Linked DNA regions of Siphonobacter curvatus. The protein of the gene in region 2 interacts with the protein of the main gene of each other region in a pairwise test. Links are inferred from orthologs where the notes say so. Each region holds a gene or a part of one and is shown on either strand. Other genes may lie near its edges. The genes, in order: gyrA and gyrB.

Region 1 (7,767 bases), 1.4 Mb from region 2 along the record:
TCTTTTCATAGCTAACCCGTACGCACTAAATCTTCTCTTGATAAAAGAAAAATATTAATACAGTAGGCCGTTACATCTGCATGAGATCCGTTTCAATCATCAAAACGCTAGGCCTATAGTGAGATATAGTTCAAATCCATTGGGCTTACAATCAATGGATAAAGGTATAAACAGACTTTCCAAGGGCTATTAAAATAATACAGGGATCATTGAGGGACCTCTATGTAAATGCCTATTTATCAATGCATTACTTATTGCAAAAAAATAACTGTTCCACGTGAATCGTAACTCGTTAATAGCTAATAAGTTAGCTATCTCCATGCCGTGGAACGGGGTAGGCTTACAAAGCTGAGGGTGAGGAAAGCTGGGAAAAGGGCGGGAGGGAAGCGTATATTTGATGCATCAAGCAGGACATTTGATCAGTAAATAAAGGCTCTGCTTCCTCTTAATAAAACGCTTATTAAACATAAAGTAGGTTATTATACAACATGGATCAACTTAATTCTCTTCAACAAGTAGCTGAATTTCATCGTACTTTTCATGCTCCAGTACTAGATGATCCACAGATCCCCTCCGAACAAAGATCAAAACTTCGGTACGCCTTATTAGCGGAGGAACTCAAAGAATTTTGGGAAGCCGTAGAGGCGAATGACCTCGTGGGCGTAGCCGATGCTTTGTGTGATTTACAGTACGTGCTTTCGGGAGCGGTACTGGAATTTGGTCTGGGAGAGAAGTTTGTAGAGCTTTTCAACGAGGTACACCGCTCCAATATGAGCAAGGCCTGCTCTACTGAAGCCGAAGCTCAGGCTACCGTCGAATTCTACTTGGCAAAGGATGGTACAGAGGCCGCCTATCATGAAGATAATGGTAAATGGCTCGTCTATCGTAAATCAGATCATAAGACGCTCAAATCCGTTAATTACTCGCCGGCTGACCTGGAATCCATTTTACAGGAAGGATAAGTCTCTTCACCTGTAGACTGGTGATGTCTGTTGTCACCAGTCTACAGACCGATCTTCTTGATTGCAGCGACGAATGATTCAACTTCAATAAAATGTTCGCTACGATCCTTAAGAAATGCCAACATGGCTATATCATATCGTGCCGATACGTCTTCAATTCAAGATTACCATAAGCCATAGCCACCGGATAGTTGATTGAAATGTATTTCCGAAAGCAACCACACGCTGCAACCCGTTTAATGATTACGTTAAATAGCTGATGCATTTCGTATTACTACGTAGGATTCGATTCGTGCAATAAATTTTTTCAGCTCGGAACATTCATTAAAACTCTCAGCTGGCCTTCCTGATCGATTTCTTTTTCAATCTTTTTCTTTTTGCTAGGTTAGGATTCTAAACGATGCTAGCCTTTATTTCTTATACAAATATATACCAGTCAAATAGCCCGATACACCCTTATTATCAACTACTTATACTTGTTTTATAATTTATATTATGTTAAATAAATCAAATTGCATATGCCCTACAGCTAGATAACAATCCCTCATATAGCTAACTGAGTAATAAAAAAAGCTCTGCGAAATTCTCGCAGAGCTTTTTTTATTACCAACGTATGAATTGAAATGATTACTGCAGAGCGGCAATTTTCGCGTCGTAGTTGGTGCCTTTATCCAATTGCTTCAGGATGTTGTACGTTTGCAGCAAGTTAGTCTTTAATGCTTCTTCCTGCTTAACGGCCCAGGCTTTTTCGAAATACGGTAACGCTTGCTTGAACTTCGCTACGGTTTCTTCTTCTACAGCTTTACCTTCTTTATTGTAAGAAGCCATATCCATGGCATCTACTTTGCTCTTCACCTGTACACCTTCGTTAAAGTAATATACGCCCATGTTATAGTTGGCGTCGAAGTTGTTAGGCTCAATTTGCAAAGCTTTCTCGTAACCTGCTTTCGCCTGACCTTTTTGCTCATCCAATTTCTTGGTAAGCTCCGCTACTTTGGCTTTTGCTTCGGCTACTTTGCCCGCATTGGCCTGATCAGAGGTTGCTTTCGCTTGAGTAGCTGAAGCTAAACTCTTCTGAGCATCGGCTAATTTCGTTTTTACCTCACCCAGCTGACGTTTCAATTCTTTGTCGGTCGGCTTCTTCTTCAAGGCCGCTGACAAACGGGTTACTTCGTCCTGGTACAGTTTGACATCACCTTCGGCCGTTTTAACAGCTTTCTCTGAATCGCCACCTTTCCGAGCTTCTGAAGCATACTTCTTGAGCTCTTCTTGCGTCGTCTGAGCGGCGTTATCGTACAAAATAGCCAGGTTTACCACGTTCTGTACGTTGTTCGGATCCTTATCCGCCAAAGCTTTCAAATCATTGATTGCTTCATCTGTACGTCCAGAGCTTAGATAGATGTTGATTTTTTCATTTTTCAAATCCTTGCTTTCCGGATTGGCAGCAATACCCTGATTAAGCACCTTGATGGCCTCATTGTCATTTTTCTCCGTACGGTGAATGTTTGACAGCGTGTAGAAAATGACCGGATCTTTACCTCCTAATTCCAGATATTTTCCGAAACCTTCTTTCGCCGTTGCATTGTCACCCGTTTGCTGAGCTACAATACCCGTGAACATCGCGGCTGTACTATCTTTCGGATCAACTTCCATCGCCGTTTTCAACAGCTTCAGAGCATCGGGGAAGTTTTTGTTCTGGTACTTAGCATTCCCCTGTCCGATCAAACCGTAGTACAACCGAACTTTCTCTTTTGCATCAGGAGCCATGGTAATGGCTTTCTGAGCATCTTTCGCCGTGCTTCCCTGTTTGCCTTCTTTCGTATCCAGTTCGATCGCTTTTTTGTAAGCTTCGTAAGCCGATAGAGAAGACATCGAATCAAGACCTGCCAAATTTTTATCCGTAGACAGTGCTTCGTATACCTGACCTTTTACCAACCAGGTTTTAGGCTTAGCACCTGACTTAGGGTCCTGAACCGCTTTATCTATCTCCTCCTTTGCTTTGTCGAGCTTACCGCTTTCCATTGCCGATAATGCACTGTTCTGGCCGTAGGCGGTTGCTGATAACAGGCCTAAAAAGGCCGGAAGAATGAGTTTATTCATTGTACTACTAATTTTGGTTTAGTTGCTTTTCTGTGCGAAGTAAAGGATTTTCTAGCTTTCAAGAAAACGTACACAGGAATAGATTTGGTGTACACTTCCCGAAACGAGCAAAGGTATACCCGAATAAAAAAACCTTGGAGACTAATCCCCAAGGTTCAAAAAAATCATGCCTCCGTTGATTCTTCCGGCGGCGTTGTGGGCTGTTCCCCCTCCTGCTCTACCCCTTCGATGAGCTCTTCATTTTCGATTTTGGTAATCGACGAAATCTCATCTCCGTTGCGTAGATTAATCAGGCGGACGCCCTGCGTATTGCGACCCATGACCCGGAGATCGGCCACTGCAAAGCGAATAGCCAGACCCGAACGATTTATGATCATCAAATCATCCCGGTCACTTACTTGCTTGATGGCGACCAGTTTACCAGTCTTGTCGGTTACTTTCAGGGTAGTTACGCCCTTCGCTCCGCGGTTGGTCAGACGGTACTCTTCGATATCCGAGCGTTTGCCGTAGCCTTGTTCGGAAACCACCAGTAGCTGGGCCGTAGCCGGATCGACTACACACACCATGCCAATTACTTTTTCATCGTCGGCCAGTTCAACGCCTTTCACGCCGGTAGCCGTACGTCCCATCGGACGAACTTTTTCCTCATTGAAGCGTACTGCACGTCCGGCATCAACGGCGATAATAATTTCGTTGTTACCGTTGGTCAGAGCTACATCGAGCAGACGGTCACCCTCGTTGATATTCACGGCGATGATTCCGTTCTGACGGGGACGTGAATAAGCTTCCAGCGAAGTTTTCTTCACCGTACCCTGTTCCGTACACATCACAATGAAGTTATTGTTGATGTAATCCGGATCCGTCAGCGTTTTCACGTTGATGACCGCCCGAATTTTATCCCCTGCTTCAATGTTGAGCAAGTTCTGAATGGGACGTCCTTTGGCTACTTTGTTCCCTTCGGGAACGTTGAATACGCGTAACCAGAAGCATTTACCCGTGTCGGTAAAGAACAGCAGGTAATTGTGCATGGTTGCCGTAAAGAGGTGCTCGGTGAAATCGTCGTCCTTAGTTTTGACCCCCCGGGCTCCGACGCCCCCGCGACTTTGCGTCCGATACTCCACCAGTGGCGTACGCTTGATATAGCCTTGCGAAGAAATGGTAATGAGCATTTCTTCATCGGCAATCATGTCTTCAATAGACAGTTCGTCGTCCGCGTGCGAGATCTGCGTGCGACGTTCATCGCCGTAGCGGGCCCGTAGCTCGGTCAGATCGTCTTTGATGACCTGGTACTGACGTTCGGGGCGAGCCAGGATGTCTTCCATGTCAGCGATGAAACGCATCAGCTCGTTGTATTCTTCCTGAATCTTATCACGTTCCAGACCCGTCAGACGTTGCAGACGCATATCCAGAATAGCCCGGGCCTGTGCTTCACTCAGAACGAGGTTATTTGCTCCCTCATTTTTGAAGGTATCAACGATCTGCAGACTACGATCCGGATTATTCAGGAACGCCTCGCGTTGAGCGGTTGTCATGAAGGATCCATTCATCAATCCAGCTTTCGCTACTTCCGGATCGCGTGAACTACGAATCAGGGCAATAACGGCATCGAGGTGATCCAGGGCGACCAGCAGACCTTCCAGAATGTGAGCCCGCTTGCGAGCTTCCTTCAGATCGTAACGCGTCCGGCGAACGATCACATCCAGACGGTGTTCGACGTAATGTCGAATCATGTCTTTGAGGTTGAGCGTCATCGGACGACCCTTCACCAGAGCCACATTATTAACACTGAACGCCGTTTGCAGGGGTGTATGCTTGTACAGGTTATTCAGTACCACATTGGGTACGGCATCCCGTTTCAGCTCAATCACCAGACGAATGCCTTCGCGGTTGGAGCTTTCATCGCGAATGGCTGAAATTCCTTCCAGCTTTTTATCTTCAACCAGTTCGGCAATTTTTTCCTGAAGAACGGCTTTATTGACCTGGTACGGCATATCCGTCACCACGATCTGATCCTTGCCCGTCTTGGTTTGCTCGAACGTAGCATTGGCCCGGATGACGATACGCCCCCGGCCCGTTTCAAACGCATTCTTGATTCCACTTAAACCGTAAATAGTACCACCCGTTGGAAAATCGGGGCCTTTGATGTGGTGCATCAGTTCGGCAATCGTAATCTCCGGATTATCTACGTAGGCGGCAATGCCATCCACTACTTCCGTCAGGTTATGCGGAGCCATGTTAGTGGCCATACCCACCGCAATCCCGGCTGAACCATTCAGTAACAGGTTCGGGATTTTAGCGGGCATTACCGTGGGTTCCTGCAACGAATCATCGAAGTTGTTCTGAAAGTCAACCGTTTCTTTACCCAAATCGGCTAACATTTCTTCGGCGATCCGTTTCAGACGGGCTTCCGTATAACGCATCGCCGCCGGTGAATCGCCGTCAATCGAACCAAAGTTACCCTGGCCGTCCACCAACGGATATCGCAGGGACCAGTCCTGGGCCATACGTACCATGGTATCGTAGACCGAGGAATCCCCGTGCGGGTGGTATTTACCTAAAACTTCTCCAACAATACGGGCTGATTTCTTATGTGCTCGATTGTAATTAACGCCCAACTCGTCCATCCCAAAAAGCACCCGGCGGTGTACGGGCTTCAAGCCGTCCCGTACGTCGGGTAAGGCACGCGACACGATAACCGACATCGAATAATCGATGTAGGCACCTCGCATTTCGTCCTCGATGTTAATGGGAATAATGTTACCTGAGTTACTGTTTTCGGGCAGATGGTCTTCTGTAGTTTCAGCCATTTTAAATCAATTGCAGAATTTCCCGATCAAATGAGGGATTCTATGTAAGAAGTACCAAAAATACTGATTTTTTGCCGTTTTTTCAAAGATTTACCCAACAAATCAGGCCCGCTGAGACGTTATTATTTGTATTTTTAAAAGAATACACCAACGGCAAGACAAAGGGCCTGATTTGGCCTTTTTTCCACGCTCACGGGCCTTCTGTTTTCGCCTATACTTTTTCCCAGGGAAGTAGTTTTTTAAACTTCTTCTTGGTTTTAGGATCTTTGTTCTCCCGATACAGTGATTTTTCTTCAGCTTCGCCCCTCGCGTTTTTCATCTTCCAGCCAAAGCTGTGCGTAGGCGAAGCGAAAATGGAACTACCCCGGTAAATCCTTCCTTCGTGACGGTGCTCCATTTTTACGTGACAACTTTTCATCGGACACTTAGGTGCCCAGCACGAACTGAGTAGCCCCGCAAGTCCGGTAAGCAGCACCCCGTTAATAATTGATTTCATACAGTACAAGTTATAAGCTTAGCAACGAGCGAAGAAAAGGCAAGCGTACATCAAACTGAACTTTCTTCACAAACCCTCTTTTTGATTCCCTGTTGCACGATTCCTGACGATACTTTTACGGCAAAGTAATAAAAAGATTATACGTAACCCCTTAAACACTTAGCGAATGGGTCACTCCCACGATCACAGCCACAGCCATGCCCCTGCCGAAATCAATCGGGCGTTCAAAGTGGGGATTGGACTGAATGCGGCCTTCGTACTCGTCGAAGCAGCGGCAGGTTTGTATACCGACTCCTTAGCTCTACTTACGGATGCAGGGCATAATTTGATGGACGTAGCGGGATTGTTGCTGTCGATGTTAGCTTTTCGACTGGCCAAAGCTCAGCCAACGTCCCGTTTTACTTACGGATTTCAAAAAAGCACTGTTCTGGTATCGCTAGGTAACGCCGTACTACTACTGGTGGCCATGGGTGGTATTGGCTACGAAGCCATTCAACGTTTTTACAGTCCCCAAACCGTACCCGGTGATACTATTGCCCTGGTAGCTGGGATTGGGATTGTCATTAACACGCTGACGGCTCTGTTGTTTTTCCGGCAGAAAGAACACGATTTGAATGTGAAGGGAGCTTATCTACACCTGATGGCTGACGCCTTGGTTTCAGCCGCCGTAGTCGTCGCGGGCTTACTGATGCCCCGACTGAACTGGTACTGGCTGGATCCGGTGCTTGGTCTGGTTGTAGCCGTGGTGGTCGTAGCGAGTACTTGGTCTCTCTTGCGGGATAGCTTGGTGCTGTCGCTGGATGGGGTGCCTGCTAACGTGAACCCAGAAACCATCCGAAACCAAATGCTGAAAAATCCTGCGGTACTCGATGTCCACCACCTGCACATCTGGGCCATGAGTACAACCGAAAATGCGTTAACGGCCCACGTGGTTATAGCTACTGAACTGAATGGTACTGAACTGTACCAGGTCAAACAGGAGCTGCGGCATTCGCTGGAACACTTGTCCATCCAACATGCTACGCTCGAAACGGAAAGCCCGGACGACCCCTGCCTGGATACCCATCACCATCATTAATTCCACCACAGGCAATAAAAAAAGGTTACGTTTCGCAACGTAACCTTTAAAAGAGCCCCCTATCGGGATCGAACCAATGACCTACTGATTACAAGTCAGTTGCTCTACCAGCTGAGCTAAGGAGGCCTCTTTATTTTGTTTGTCGGTGTTGTTTTCCTTCAAACGTGCCGCAAAACTAAAGTAATTTTCAGCCCTTGTCAACCTTGCAGCTATATTTTTTTTGAGCAGTTTTGTAAGTAGCTGATCCACAAAGATATTTTTCATAAAAAAGCCTCACGTATCGGTGAGGCTTTTTTTATTTTACTAGTCTTCAGCTTCGCGAAC
Region 2 (7,534 bases):
GTAAGAATTTCATTGTCTTTATTCAGAATTTGCTCCAGCGTAGTGATGATATTTCGTAGGTCTTTCTTGGATTGGCCACCGAAAAAAGCGTTTCGCTCCTGCTGATCCTGAGCCCATTGCTTGTACAGGCCCTGCCGTTGGGATACCAGAATGTTCAGCACCGAGTCAGGTCGGGCCACATACGAATAGCGAATATTTTGGGCCTGCGTAGTAATGGCAATACATCCCAGAAAGAAGGCAATGAAATAACGCATAGCTAATCAGCGGTCTGATAAGAGTTGGTCGTCGTTTTCCGAAGTACAAACGGATTTCTTTTGATACTAAAAAGCGGTGAAGATTGTTTTGTACCCAGGATACAAAAACCTCTTCACCGCTTTTGAACGATACTCGCTTAAAACACTTGTGCTTCCGGCAGACTGGCTTCGGTCACCTCGAAGAACTTCTCATGAATATTGAAAACCTCTTCGTCGGCCTTCCGTGGGCATTTCGCGTACGTACCGTCTTCTTTGAGCGTATACGCATTGACGTTATCCTTCATATTGTACTCCAGAATCTGTACCGCCTGTTGTTGTACTTTCGGATTCACCAGTAAAAACAGGGATTCGATCCGTTTATCAAAGCTCCGTACCATCAGGTCAGCACTTCCGCCATAGATTTTGGGTTCGCCTTCGTTATGGAAGTAGAATAACCGCGTGTGCTCCAGGAAATCGCCAACAATCGAGCGTACGGTAATGTTTTCAGACAGTCCTTCCCGACCTGGACGCAAACAGCAAATGCCGCGTACGATCAATTTGATGGGGACGCCCGCCTGAGAAGCCAGGTACAGCTCGTCGATGGTTTCGCGGTCTTCCAGCGAGTTAATCTTCAGACAAATTCCCGAAGGTTTCCCTTCCTTAGCATTCGCGGCTTCGGCTCGGATCAATTCGATGAGGTTATTCCGCATGTCGCCCGGAGCCGTAATCAAGTTCTGGTAACTGCTGGGTAAGGAGTGACCCGTAATTACGTTGAAAAACTCCGCCACATCACTCGTGTACACTTCATTGGCCGTCAGCAACCCAACGTCCGTGTACAGCTTAGCCGTATCTTCATTATAGTTTCCACTCGACAAGTGGGCGTAGCGTTTCACGCCATCCCCCTCGGCCCGTACAATCAACAACAGCTTAGTATGCGTCTTGAACCGACCAATACCATAGATCACGAAGCAACCCGCCTTTTGCAGGCGTTCGGCTTCGCGAATGTTATTTTCTTCGTCAAAACGAGCCTTTACTTCGAAGAGCACGGCTACGTTTTTACCGTTTTCTGCGGCTTTGAGCAAAGCAGCCGTCACGCGGGAATTTTTCGCGACGCGGTAAACGGTCAGCTTGATACTGAGTACGTTCGGATCTTCAGCAGCCTGTTCGAGCAGTTGTAATACCGCTTCAAAGTTATTATAGGGGTGGTGAAGAAAAATGTCCCGTTCCCGTATGACGGAAAAGATGTCGTCAATCGGTCCACGAGGCAGCCCCAAAGCCGGTACGGGCGATGGAGATTTGGGAAGTTCATCGCGAAATTCCGGGTGACGAATAATCTGCCACATGGAAGTAAAGTCGATGAGCTGATCCGCGTAGAAAATATTCAGATCGTCGATTTCCCATTTTTTCTTCAGGATGTTAATCACCCATTCCGAACAATTGGGTTCCACGGCCACTTTCACTACGCGGCCCAGACGACGGTTTTTCACTTTTTGCCGAATCTCGTCCACGATATCGTCTTCGACATCGTCAATGTCATCGACCGAAAAGTCTCCATTCCGGATAATCCGTAACAGACTAACGTTCAGAATCTCGATGTTGCGGTACAGCTTGTGGATCTCATGCCGCACGATTTCTTCCATCGGCAGAAATACGACTTCTTCCACCCGATCGATAACAAAGAAACGCGGCAGGTTTTGTGGAATCTGAATGAATGACAGCTTTTTCTCAGCCTGATCTTTCTTGGTTACATTCGGGTTTTTCGTTACCACAGCAAACGTCAGCGTACGCGGAATCAGGCTGGGGAAGGTGTGCGTCTGATCGTACACCATGGGCGTCAGCATCGGAAAAATGGTGCGGTCAAAGTGCCCAATGGCCGCCGCCGCTTCTCCTTCCGTTAGGTCGCTCCAACTCGCCAGACGTAGTTCATTTTCGGGGAATAGCGGTAACAGCTCTTCCCGGAAAATCCGATTACGCTCTTCGTAAAACTGCTGACTCATCGTCAGCAGCGTTTGCCGGAAGGGCCATTCCCGTAAGCCGGAATAATCGATCCGTTCTTTCTTGTAATCCAGGTAGTTATATAAACTTCCCAAACGGATGGAAAAAAATTCATCCAGGTTGGAAGCCGTAATCGCTAGAAATTTAAGTCGGTCAAATAAGGTTCGCTGTGGATTGCGAGCCTGGTCGAGTACCCGTTCGTTGAAGGCCAGCCAGCTCAAATCGCGGCTGAGGTACGGGGATTGTTCAATGGTTGAACTAACTTTTTCCTGGCTACGTGCCAGACGCTTCTGATCTTCCATAAAGGTACGAAAACGAATCAGCCGTCGAAATAACGACAAAAGGCCCGAGGTCCGCGAGCCTTTCGATAAACGGTGATATATTGAGTTTCTTCTCGACACAAAACAAACCTATTTTATCGCTGAGCCGGACGAATATTCGATTATGGTTTTGTTAAATAACCAGACCATCCGGTCAGACCTTCGTTACAAAAAACGATCATAACCCTAGTTATTATTATTTAACTGGGATTTTATTGCTGCGTATTCCGACCCAATGTTAGCCATCTCCTTAACCAGAAAAGTCTGCAATTGTTCGTTAAAAATGGCCTTATCTTCCGCAGAAAGGGAAGCGTACAAATCTTTCAATTCCTGATTAATAACGGCTCGTTCTTCATCACTGGCGTTGATGGAACGGATGTGATATGATTTGAAATCGAATGTCATACGGGATCGCATTTTACGTAGGTCGTACCTACCGACTAATGAGCATCTAAAAACGAGTAGGCGTTGCCTACCCAAATTTTCATAAAAAAAGTGGCGGGTGTTTACACCCACCACCCGTAACTATTGCCAAATCAAATCGTTAAATGTCGATTTTGGCGTATTTAGCGTTGCGTTCGATGAACTCGCGACGGGGTGCTACTTCATCTCCCATCAGCATCGAGAATACGTGATCGGCTTCAGCGGCACTTTCGATAGTCACCCGCTTCAGCGTACGCGTATCGGGGTTCATCGTGGTTTCCCAAAGCTGCTCGGCGTTCATTTCACCCAGACCTTTGTAGCGTTGAATCCCTACTGAATCCGGACGATCGCCGCCAATTTCCAGCACTGCCCGCTCACGTTGTTGCTCCGTCCAGCAATACCGACTTTGTTGACCTTTCTTCACCTGATACAAAGGAGGCTGAGCAATGTATACGTATCCCTGATCGACCAGATCCTTCATGTATCGGAAGAAGAAGGTCAGAATCAGCGTACGAATGTGACTACCATCCACGTCGGCATCGGTCATGATCACAATCTTGTGATACCGCAGTTTGTCCAGGTTCAGGGCTCTTTCGTCGCCTTCTTTGCCAAACTGTACCCCGAGAGCGGTAATCATGTTTTTGATTTCCTCGTTCTCGTAAATCTTATACTCCTGAGCTTTTTCTACGTTCAGGATTTTACCGCGTAAGGGCAGAATCGCCTGGAAGTTCCGGTTACGACCCTGTTTGGCCGTACCACCAGCGGAATCCCCCTCGACGAGGAATAATTCGCACTGTTCCGCGTCCGATTCCGAGCAGTCAGCCAGTTTACCGGGCAAGCCACCGCCCCCCAGTACCGTTTTACGCTGTACAGCTTCACGAGCCTTGCGGGCCGCAATCCGGGCTTTGGCCGCAATGACTACCTTATCAACAATCGTTTTGGCTTCCTTGGGGTGTTCTTCCAGCCAGGTTTGTAACATATCGGTTACTACCTGCGAAACCGCTCCGGAAACCTCGCCGTTACCTAATTTCGTTTTTGTCTGCCCTTCAAACTGAGGCTCGGCTACTTTTACAGAGATAACCGCCGTTAAACCTTCGCGGAAATCTTCGCCCGAGATCTCAATTTTCTCCTTGGCCAGCATGCCGTTTTTATCGGCGTAGTTTTTCAGGGTCCGCGTTAATGCTCCCCGGAAACCTGCCACGTGCGTACCACCTTCGATGGTATTGATGTTGTTAACGTAGCTGAATACATTCTCGGAATACGAGTTGTTATACACCATCGCCACCTGTACTGGAATCGACGCTTTATCCGACGACTCCATGTAAATGGGATCGGCCAAAAGTGCTTCCCGCGTACCGTCGAGGTATTTCACGAACTCAATCAGACCGCCTTCGGAGAAAAATTCTTCGGTCAGAGGCTCACCCGCTTCATTCAGATCCCGTAAATCAGTCAGGAAGATGCGGATGCCTTTGTTCAAGAAAGCCAACTCCCGCAAGCGTTGAGCTACGGTTTCAAACTTGTATTCGGTGACGGTGAAAATGGTAGCATCGGGTTGAAAACGAACCGTCGTCCCCGTACGCTCGCCGGCGTCACCCACAACTTTAACCGCGTACTGGGGAACACCGATTTTATATTCCTGCTGGAAGATTTTTCCTTCCCGATAAACGTTAACTTTCAAGTCCGTAGACAGGGCGTTCACGCAGGAAACCCCCACGCCGTGCAAACCACCTGAAACTTTATAAGAGCCTTTGTCGAATTTACCACCGGCGTGCAGAACGGTCATTACAACCTCCAGAGCCGACTTTTTCTCTTTCGAGTGCATCCCCGTAGGAATACCCCGGCCATTATCTTCAACCGTAATTGAATTGTCTTCGTTGATGGTTACCCGGATCGTATCACAGTACCCCGCCAGAGCTTCGTCAATCGAGTTATCTACTACCTCCCAAATCAGGTGGTGAAGTCCCTTCGTTCCTACGTCTCCGATGTACATGGAAGGCCGTTTCCGTACGGCTTCGAGCCCTTCCAACACCTGAATATTATCGGCACCATAATCGTTGCGGGCCGTTACGACCTTATCTTCTTCCAAAACTTCGTTGGTCATAAATACTTGGTTTTTAGACTACTGGGCAAACAATAAAACTCGCCTCACCTTTCGAAATAAACTTGGTAAAAATACAATTTTTTTACCATAAAACCGTGCTTTTTCCAAAGAAAATCACAAATAATTCAGCCCTTTTTTGCGATTTTTTGAAGCTGAAAAAAGAAAGTCGGAATTCCTCGGCCGTTTACTAAGTTTGAGCAGGACTTTTCCGGAAAGTGAAGGCCAAAACGTCCACTCATCCGTTAACATCTACCAACTTCTTTCTTCCATGCTTACCTGCCAGAAACCTCTTTTTTCGCTCCCCGAAGCCATTCATTACCTCAACGGAGCATCCATGTCTCCCCTGCTTAAAAGCGTCGAAGAAGCGGGTATCCAGGGATTGTTACGCAAATCGCAACCCCACACGATTCACCAGGAAGATTACTTTACGGATGTGGACCGCGTCCGGCAACTGTTTGGACAATTGGTACACGTTCCGTACGAACGCGTCGCCATTATCCCTTCGGTTTCGTACGGAATGGCAATTGTGGCAAAGAACCTAAACGCCCGGCCCGGTCAGCACATCTTATTGGTAGCCGATGAGTTCCCCTCGGATGTATACGCCTGGGAAGAAGTTTGCCAAACACAGGCCATTTCTCTAAAAACGATTAACCGCACGGGCGACGGTAAAAGCTGGAACGAAGCCGTTTTAAATGCCATCAGCGAAGAAACCGCTTTACTGATGATCGCTCCGATACACTGGTCGGACGGAACGCGATTTGACATCGAAGCTCTCAGCAAACGCTGTCGGGAAACGGGTACCCGTTTTGTACTCGATGGTACGCAGGCCGTGGGAGCTCTGCCACTTGATCTGACTGAGGTATCGGTGGATGCTCTGATCGTCGGCGGCTACAAATGGCTGCTGGGTACATACGGGATGGGACTGGCGTATTTCGGTCCCGCCTTTGACGAAGGTCGCTCCATTGAACAAAGCTGGATTAATCGCAAAGGCAGTGATAATTTCCGCTTACTGATGGCCTATACGACAGAATTCCGGCCCGGAGCTAGTCGTTATTCCATGGGGGAACAAAGCAATTTCATCCAGATACCGATGCTGGCGACGGCTCTGGAGCAAATCCTGGCCTGGACGCCCGAAGCCGTGCAGGCGTACAGTGAGGCGTTGGTTCGTCCGCACGTGCCCCACTGGCAGGAACTGGGTTTCTGGATTGAAGCAGAGGCGTATCGAAGCTCCCACCTGTTCGGACTACGTCACGAAGGGCTGGATATGAACCGTTTGCGGACGGAGCTGGAACGCCATCAGGTATACATTTCCACGCGGGGGACTACCCTTCGTATTGCGACGCACGTTTACAACGAAGCGGCGGATCTGGAAGCCCTGACGGAAGCGTTGTCGGCCAGCCTTTGACTCAACAAAAACGGCCCGACGAATGATTCATCGGGCCGCTAGCTTTGGTATTCTGTTGCCTAATCTTCGGGATACGGAACGAAAATGAACTTGGTGAAATCGGAGTCAATAATGAACAAACAGGCGTACTCGGCGGGGTCTTTGTAGCTTTCCTTGAAAAGCTCCTCGCCATCTTCCCCGATGATTTCCCGCTGGAGGAATTCTTCGAGAAACGTAGCCGAGTAGTACCACTGGTTATCGTTCATTTCTCCCCGACCAATCAACACCGAACCAAGCGGTTGCGGCTGCTGACAAGCCACAAAAATAGGATAATTAGAAAAGCCCCGCTGCCGGATCTGGTGGGCGGCTTCCTGAATAAATTCGGATACTTTCACAAAGTCGGCCGTAATCATGCCGAGGTATTTCCCGCTCAATTCCGGCGAATTGGGGGCATTGGATAGTGCTTCGGGTTCGTCGATCATTTCTTTTAGTTTTCCGTTTGCGGTTTACAGTTTTCCTGTTCAGCAAATAATGCATTCCAGATCACTAACTAAAACAGACAATTGTTCACTGTTCTCGCTGTTGCCTTCACTTCCAGTAACTTACATATTTTTAACTGAAAACAGACAACTGTAAACTGTCCACTAAACTCATCTTCTCGCGGCTAGTAATAGACCTAAATCTTTATAGCGTAAATTGAACAGGCGGGCGATGTGGGCGTTGGTTACCGAACCGTTGTGCACATACACCCCTTTCATAAACCATTTATTGGCGAACATCATTTCCTCGATACCGCCCAAAGTGCCCGTTTTCAAGAGAAAAGGCGTAAATACGTTGCTCAGGGCGATACTGGCCGTGCGGGCCACGCGACTTGGAATATTAGGTACGCAGTAGTGAATGACGCCGTGTTTCTTAAAAGTCGGATTTTTATGACTGGTCATTTCCGAGGTTTCAAAATTCCCTCCCTGATCAATGGATACGTCGATTACCACCGAGTTCGGCCGCATCCGAGAAATCATATCTTCCGTCACGACCATCGGACTGCGACCTTCTTCGCTGCGGATCGCTCCAATCACCA

Evidence for each region.
Region 1: the proteins of gyrB (region 2) and gyrA interact in binary tests that used the Escherichia coli proteins (3 or more experiments, as listed by UniProt). The link is inferred for Siphonobacter curvatus from one-to-one orthologs.

Annotation. Positions count from the first base shown.
Region 1 is NZ_PTRA01000001.1:2,225,260-2,233,026, reverse strand. Bases 3,027-6,218 are described here. They hold gyrA (DNA gyrase subunit A), read right to left. Parts: upstream 5,870-6,218; coding sequence 3,227-5,869; downstream 3,027-3,226. Other genes in these bases: C5O19_RS09190 (hypothetical protein), read right to left, coding at 6,081-6,218; C5O19_RS09200 (tetratricopeptide repeat protein), read right to left, coding at 3,027-3,062. In the rest of the region: C5O19_RS09205 (pyrophosphohydrolase domain-containing protein), read left to right, coding at 489-962; more of C5O19_RS09200, read right to left, coding at 1,590-3,026; more of C5O19_RS09190, read right to left, coding at 6,219-6,365; C5O19_RS09185 (cation diffusion facilitator family transporter), read left to right, coding at 6,532-7,443; C5O19_RS09175 (DUF349 domain-containing protein), read right to left, coding at 7,747-7,767. UniProt on the Escherichia coli protein: A type II topoisomerase that negatively supercoils closed circular double-stranded (ds) DNA in an ATP-dependent manner to maintain chromosomes in an underwound state.
Region 2 is NZ_PTRA01000001.1:860,508-868,041, reverse strand. What follows is about bases 2,583-5,541. They hold gyrB (DNA topoisomerase (ATP-hydrolyzing) subunit B), read right to left. Parts: upstream 5,073-5,541; coding sequence 3,093-5,072; downstream 2,583-3,092. Other genes in these bases: C5O19_RS03470 (aminotransferase class V-fold PLP-dependent enzyme), read left to right, coding at 5,341-5,541; C5O19_RS03480 (hypothetical protein), read right to left, coding at 2,735-2,953. Outside these bases: C5O19_RS03490 (hypothetical protein), read right to left, coding at 1-254; ppk1 (polyphosphate kinase 1), read right to left, coding at 392-2,530; more of C5O19_RS03470, read left to right, coding at 5,542-6,477; C5O19_RS03465 (hypothetical protein), read right to left, coding at 6,537-6,938; C5O19_RS03460 (alanine dehydrogenase), read right to left, coding at 7,107-7,534. UniProt on the Escherichia coli protein: DNA gyrase negatively supercoils closed circular double-stranded DNA in an ATP-dependent manner to maintain chromosomes in an underwound state.